DNA from 3 places in the Roseibium sp. Sym1 genome. Region 1 is predicted to be linked to each of the others. Evidence: riboswitches for the same ligand, from Rfam matches in the RefSeq annotation. Region 1 holds a riboswitch; each other region holds the start of a gene.
The links. A riboswitch is a leader RNA that binds a small molecule or an ion and turns the genes downstream of it on or off. The one in region 1 is predicted to bind thiamine pyrophosphate.

Region 2: it holds a riboswitch for thiamine pyrophosphate, as region 1 does, so the genes downstream of both, O6760_RS17865 (hydroxyethylthiazole kinase) here and O6760_RS12155 (ABC transporter permease) in region 1, are expected to answer to the same signal.
Region 3: it holds a riboswitch for thiamine pyrophosphate, as region 1 does, so the genes downstream of both, thiO (glycine oxidase ThiO) here and O6760_RS12155 (ABC transporter permease) in region 1, are expected to answer to the same signal.

Annotation. Positions count from the first base shown of each region.
Region 1 covers NZ_CP114786.1:2,658,971-2,661,226, forward strand. Annotated here, with positions in the region: gene O6760_RS12150 (hypothetical protein) at 1-792, shown strand, start outside; TPP riboswitch at 870-975, shown strand; gene O6760_RS12155 (ABC transporter permease) at 1,031-1,879, shown strand; gene O6760_RS12160 (ABC transporter substrate-binding protein) at 1,907-2,256, shown strand, end outside.
Region 2 covers NZ_CP114786.1:3,927,294-3,929,549, reverse strand. Annotated here, with positions in the region: gene thiD (bifunctional hydroxymethylpyrimidine kinase/phosphomethylpyrimidine kinase) at 1-234, opposite strand, end outside; gene O6760_RS17865 (hydroxyethylthiazole kinase) at 269-1,042, opposite strand; TPP riboswitch at 1,034-1,144, opposite strand; gene O6760_RS17860 (Lrp/AsnC ligand binding domain-containing protein) at 1,276-1,512, shown strand; gene O6760_RS17855 (hypothetical protein) at 1,550-1,963, shown strand; gene O6760_RS17850 (DMT family transporter) at 1,993-2,256, opposite strand, start outside.
Region 3 covers NZ_CP114786.1:5,532,888-5,535,143, forward strand. Annotated here, with positions in the region: gene O6760_RS25660 (thiazole synthase) at 1-175, opposite strand, end outside; gene thiS (sulfur carrier protein ThiS) at 179-376, opposite strand; gene thiO (glycine oxidase ThiO) at 360-1,337, opposite strand; TPP riboswitch at 1,497-1,617, opposite strand; gene O6760_RS25675 (DNA topology modulation protein FlaR) at 1,645-2,175, opposite strand.

The DNA.
Region 1 (2,256 bases):
GACGGTACTGACGACGTGGTTGCGCCCGACGCCCTGACAGTGACCACGACGACGATCACGCCGCAGGACGACACCCCGGCCCCGGCCCCGGCGCAGCCGTCCATCGTGACGTCCATCGACAACGAACAGGTGCCGGCCGCCGAGCCGGCCACGCCCGAACAACCGCCGGTGGCCGTGCCGGATGACAACCTTGCGGCGATTTCGCCCGAAGAAGCGGCTCCCTCCGTTCCTGCCGTCGCGGAAGAGAGCAGCGTACAGCGCTCGATCCTCTACGAGGAAGGCGAGGAAAGCGGAGGTGCCGGCACCGCGGCACAGGGCGCCGTCGTCTGGACCCTCGACGAGGAAACCAATCTCGATGGTCAGGCACAGGCGGTTCTGAGCGCCTCCGTCGAGATTCCCGAACGCGACGTGAAGGTGGATATCCGCATCAAGCCGAATGATGACACGTCGCTGCCGGCGAGCCACCTGGTCGAGATCAAGTACGAGTTTCCGGAAACCTTTGCCGCCGGGGATGTCGTCAACGTGCCCGGTCTGGTCATGAAGCCGACGGAAGAGGCCCGCGGGGATGCCCTCATCGGGGCATCGGTGAAAGTCTCTCCCGGCTTTTTCTGGATTGCGCTCTCCAGCCTGCCCAACGAACAGCAGCGGAACCTGGCCCTTTTGCGCGAGCGCGGCTGGATCGACATTCCGATGCTGTATGAAAACGGCAAAAGGGGCATCCTGACCCTTGAAAAGGGCACTGTCGGTGCCGAAGCGGTCGAAAAGGCGATCACAGCCTGGCAGGCCGGCTGACCCCAAGGGGCGACCACCAAATCCAAAAAAGCCGCGGATCGCGGCTTGCCTTTTTCCACCGTACGAGGCAAGGTCCGCCTTGGTCCGAGGGGTGTTCCGGTTTCCGGAACTGAGATGGCATCAGCCGAACCCTTAGAACCTGATCCGGGTCATGCCGGCGAAGGGACGGAAACCTTTAGCCAAATCCCGGATCTCCAATGTCATTTTCGGCGCGTCCGAAGACGGGAGATCCTATGCGTTGTCGTCTGCCATCGTGGCAGTTGCTGTCATTGCCGTTGCCGGTTCCGGCCCGCCCGATTGCCTTCGGGTGCAGGCGCGAGGGGTCGGCCAGATGACGTCTTTCCTGATGCCGGTGCTGCGGGCCCTGACCGGTGCAGCTGTCGCCGTTGCGGTCTGGGCTGCGATCGTCTTCGTTTTTGACACCCAGCACTACATCCTGCCCGGGCCGGACCGGGTGTTCGCGGCCTTTGCCAAGAACGCCGGTTTCCTGCTGCATCATGCGGGGATCACCGCCTACGAAACCGTGCTCGGTTTTGTTTTGGGCGCGTTGGCAGGGGCCGTTCTGTCTGTGTTTTTGTGGTTGTTCCCGGTGGCGGCCCGGTTCGCGATGCCGCCGATCCTCGTGACCCAGGCGCTGCCGGTTTTCGCAATCGCGCCGATTCTTGTCCTTTGGCTCGGCTTCGGCCTTGCATCCAAGATCGTGGTCGTGATCCTCGTGATCTTCTTCACCGTGACATCGACCTTTTTCGACGGTCTCCAGCGTCTCGACCCGGGGCTGGGGGACCTGGCCCGGCTCTACCGGCTGTCGCGGCTGCGCGAATTGTGGCTGTTCCGCCTGCCGTCCGGCCTGCCTGCTTTTGCCTCCGGCCTGCGCGTGGCCGCCGTCTTCGCGCCCATGGGCGCGATTATCGGCGAGTGGGCCGGAGCCAAGGGCGGGCTTGCCTTCATCATGCTCCAGAGCAGCAATCGCATGCAGGCGGACCTGATGTTCGCCGCTCTCATCCTGCTCGCGGCAATGGTGCTGATCATGCGCTTTGCCGTGAACCGCTTCACCCAGTTTCTAGTGCCCTGGCAGACCGTGACCTGAAACCACGCTGCCGCAACGGAGGATCCAATGAAAAAACAACTCCTGTCTCTTGTCTTCGCCGCCGGCCTTCTGGCGTCTCAGCCGGTCCAGGCCGCGGACAAGCTGACCCTGCTGCTTGACTGGTTCATCAATCCCGATCACGCGCCGCTGGTTACGGCCCAGACCAAGGGGTTCTTCGCGGCCGAGGGCCTTGAGGTGGAAATCATCGAGCCGGCGGATCCGGCCATGCCGCCGAAGCTGGTGGCGGCAGGACGGGGCGATATTGCGGTCTCCTATCAGCCGACGCTGCATGCCCAGATCGAGGAAGACCTGCCGCTGAAATGGATCGGTACGCTGGTCGAAACGCCGCTCAACTCGCTGATTGTTCTCAAGGACGG
Region 2 (2,256 bases), 1.3 Mb from region 1:
GCCGATCTTGGTGGCCTTGACCGCAAGGTCCGAATAGACCGCGTCGATCTGCGCGCGGACGAAGTCCGGCGGCACGTCGTGGATCGCGCTGACACCGAGCGTGTTCTGCGCCGTCAGGGCGGTCAGGACGCTGGCACCGAAGACGCCGTTGGCGGAAAAGGTTTTCAGATCGGCCTGTATGCCGGCACCGCCGCCGGAATCAGATCCTGCAATCGTCACCGCTATGGCGGTCATGTGGGTCTCCTCAAGTGAAACAGGGACTGCCGGTTCAGGCCGTTTTCAAACGGATCTCGATATCCCGCAGGCTGAGGCCGTAGAGGGCGTCCAGCAGTTCCGGCACGAAGCTCCCGGGCCCGCCGGAGCGTTCCGCCGCGATCTCTCCGGCAATGTTGAAGACGCTGAGGCCACAGGCGGCCGCCAGCGCCTTGTCGGCCTCCACGGCGGCAAAGGCGGCCAGAACCGCGCCGCCGGCACAGCCGGTCGCGGTGACCCGCCCCATCAGCTTGTGTCCGTTGGAAAGGCAATAGTCCTCGCCCTGGCTTTCGATCTTGTCCTCCGCGCCTGTCACCGCAAACACCGTGCCGGTCGCGATCAGGGCGTCCGCCTGTTCCCGGTCGGGGAACAGGGCCTCCAGTTCGGCCAGGTTAAGCCGCACCAGATCAGGCTGTGCTGCCAGCAGGTCCCGCGCGAACTCGCATCGCAAGGTCGAACGTTCGACAAAGACCGGATCGATACAGACGGGGCGTCCCGCCTTCTGCGCGGCCGCGACCGCAAGCGGGATCGCGCTGCGGCGCGTCTCGTCCAGCGTGCCCAGGTTGACGAGCAGCGCGTCGGACCCGGCGGCAAAGCCCGCGACTTCCTCCGGCGCCAGTGTCATCGACGGCACCGCGCCAAGCGCCAGCAGCACATTTGCAGTGAAATTCTGGGCAACCGCGTTGGTGATGGCATGAACGCGCGGTGTCGTCTGCCGGACCCGCTCCAGCACCGCATGAACGGTTTCCGGAGAAAGGTCCCGTGTCGAGGCCACCAGGGAAAGTGTCATGATCTCAAATCCCTCCGCCGGTATCATCCGGATCAGGTTCAAGGAGTTGGCGGGCCGCCTCTCAGCCCGGACCGGTATGGCCGGGCACCCCCATGAGATGACTTGACTGCTAGCAAGAGGGACATCCGAATGCAAGTCCCGGGGCATTGCGCGCCTCTCCGCGATTGACTGATACGGCGAGATGGGCGATGTCCATGAACACATTTTGATTGAAGCACTGTCCGGAGCACCGCATGACCCCGTTTTTCGTGATGATCAAATGCCAGCTGGGCAAGACCTACCAGGTCGCCAACGCGATCGCCGACGCGGAGATTGCATCCGAGGTCTATTCGACCAGCGGCGACAACGACCTCCTGGTCAAGTTCTACATCGATGACGGCGCCGATATCGGCCATTTCGTCAATGAGAAGGTGCACCCGATCGACGGCATCCAGGACACCAAGACCATCATCACCTTCAAGGCCTTTTGAAACACCTTTCCGGCCACCTCATCCAGGAGGAGCTTTCATGCAGTTTCTGAAATCGACGGCCCTTTGTCTCGGCCTCGCCCTTGCCCCCATGGCAACATCCGTGCCGGTCTCCGCCCAGGGCATGCCGCCGGAACAGATCAAGCAGATCCTTGATCTGACCAAGGCCAACTGGGTTGCCTTCCGCGACTGGCAGGGCCAGGAGCTGGTCTATTTCACCCATCTGGAATCCTGGAAATGCGGCATCGACTACGTTTTCTACGGCATCAATGACGGCCCGATCGACCAGGAATGGCAACTGGATGAATGCGATCCGGACAACCCCAACGCGGTTCTGAAGGACAAGCCCTATATCGAGCGCCCGCCCGGCTCGACCCAGTCGATCAGCGTCCAGCTGATTTTCCCGGACGGCACAAAGAGTGCTGTCGAGCGGTTCGAGTACAAGCCGCAGTAAGCGGTACCGGGCCTTCCGTCCCTGTGCCGCTATGAGCGAGACGGTGTCGAGGCGCGGCGGGATTTGGTGCGGTCGAGGCCGAGGCGGTGCTCGCGGTAGATGACGAAGATCCCCGCCGCGATCACGATCAGCGCGCCGAGCACGACTTCCGGAAGCGGCACTTCGGAAAACACCACCCAGCCGACGATGATTGCCCAGAGCATGTTGACATAGTCGAACGGCGCGATGGTCGACGCGTCGGCATAGCGGTAGCTCTGGGTGAGCAGGATCTGCCCGACCCCGCCCGCCAGTCC
Region 3 (2,256 bases), 2.9 Mb from region 1:
TCAGTTCCCAGAACCGGCCTCCCGAACCACCGTTCGCTGTCTCCCGTCGGAGCGATACCGTCACGATTTCCGTACCGGAGGCCTTCACCGCCTCGCCGAGCACCTTGGGGGACGGGTATTGTGCCGTCCCCAGAAGCAGTCGAGAGGAGACGGTTTCGCCATAGAAGGTCACCACTGGTCAGCCTCCCTGCATGGGTGACAGGATCTCGATCCTGTCACCGGTCTGTAGAACACAGGCAGCCCGATCCTCTGCCGGGACAAGGTCACCGTTGTGCGCCGTTGCCAGGAAATCGTGGTCATAGGCCAGCTCTTCCAGAAGCAGGGCCAGCGTCGCACTCGCAACCTGCCGGTCCTCGCCGTTAATGATGAGGTTCATGCGCCGTCTCCAGGTCTTGCGAAAAAATGAGCTCTGCCGCTTCGGCGGCGAAATGGGGAGCCAGCAGGAAACCATGCCTGTAGAAGCCGTTGAGCGAGACCGTCCTCCCCTTGCGCCGGATACGCGGCAGATTGTCCGGATAGGCGGGACGCAGCCCCGCCCCGGTCTCGATGATCCTTGCTTCCGCGAACCCCGGATGGAGGCTGTAGGCAGCATTGAGCAGCTCCATTGTGGACCGCACGGTGATCGGGCCGCTATCGGCGCTCTCGATCATCGTCGCCCCCACCATGAAGTGATGATTGTCCCTGGGGACCACATAGACGGGGATCCGCGGATGCAGGAACCTGACCGGCCGGGACAGGGTCACCTCGGGTGCGTGCAGCAACAGCATCTCGCCGCGCACCGGCCTGAGGTCCGGATCCTCCGCCGCTATCCCGGTACAATCCACGGCAAGGTCTGCATCGGATCCGGCATGCTTTCCACAGCAGCAATACTGGACGCCTTGGCCGACCAGCTTGTCGAGCAGGCCGGTCAGGGCCTTGCGCGGGTCAAGATGTGCTTCCCTCTCGAAGAACAATGCCCTGGCAAAACGGCCTGCGAGATCCGGTTCAAGGGCGCCGATCGCGTCGCGGTCAACATGGCTGAAACCATCGGTGCGCGCCGCGAACCGGTCAAGTTCCCCGGTGTCCCTTGGCGAAGCCACCACCAGTGTGCCGTTTCGCCTGACAAGGCCAGGCACCGCCCTGTCCCACCAGTCAATCGATCCACGTCCCAGGACAAGCACTGCCTCTTCGGCATTTTCCCGTTCGCACCAGGGTGCGAGCATACCGCCAGCGAGCCAGGAAGCGCTCCGGCGCATGTCGCGACCGCGCTCAAGCAGGCTCACCTCTGCTCCGCGTCCAATCAGCTCCAGTGCAAGCGCCAGTCCGGCGACACCGGAACCGCGAATTTCCACCTTCATGGCAGCCCCACTCGTGTGGACAGCCGCCCGGGGGGCATCGTCAGGGAGACAATGATCTGCGCCAAGTCCGCACTCCGGCAAGGCAGGCACCACCTTGCTTCTCAGGTGGTCAAACCGGAACGGGACGGCTGAAAGGGACACGGGGCGGATCGACCCTGAACAGTCCCTGAGGCACCCTCCCTTCGCCAGCATGACCTGGATCAGGTTCGTCGGGTCCCTGCGCCGCGCAATTGCGCCAGCAGTATCTCAGCCCCTTGTCGGGACACCCCGGGTGAAGTTTCCTTGTGCCGTCGCCAGACCGGTCCTGTCAAGGGAGTGCCTCCTGATCGAGACTTGCAAGGAATGAGCGGACCTCGGCGAGCGTGGTCAGCCGATACACCGCGAGATGTGCGGGTGGTGTCCGGTAGACAGCCTCCAGCTTGTCGCGTGCGGAGTTCCGCGTGCGCCAGATGAAATGGAGAAAATCGACGGTCTGCAGATTGAAGCGCTCGGGACAACCGTCGGGCAGATCCGGCCGCGTGCGTCCGTAGTGTTTCATCGACCGCCTGAGGACACGGAACAGACGCAGGCCGACAGGCACGTCCAGCCAGACAAAGGTGTCCGCCCGGGCGACCCGCTCCGCATACGTGCCGGAGTGTCCCCCCTCGAAGATCCAGTGGTCCTGGATGTGCACCTCGTGGGTCAGCCGGTCTTTCTCCGCTCTCGGGCGCTCCACCCAGCCGGAGCACCAGTGGATTTTGTCCATATGGAAGACCGGCAGACCGGTTTTTTCTCCCAATGCCGTGGCGAGCATGCTCTTGCCGGACCCGGGACCGCCGACGATCATGACGCGTTTCATGGGACACCTTCGAGGAAAGCGAGGGAAAGGGTTGGCGGTTATACACGGTCCGGTCAGGAAGGAAAGCCGGAAACAGACTGT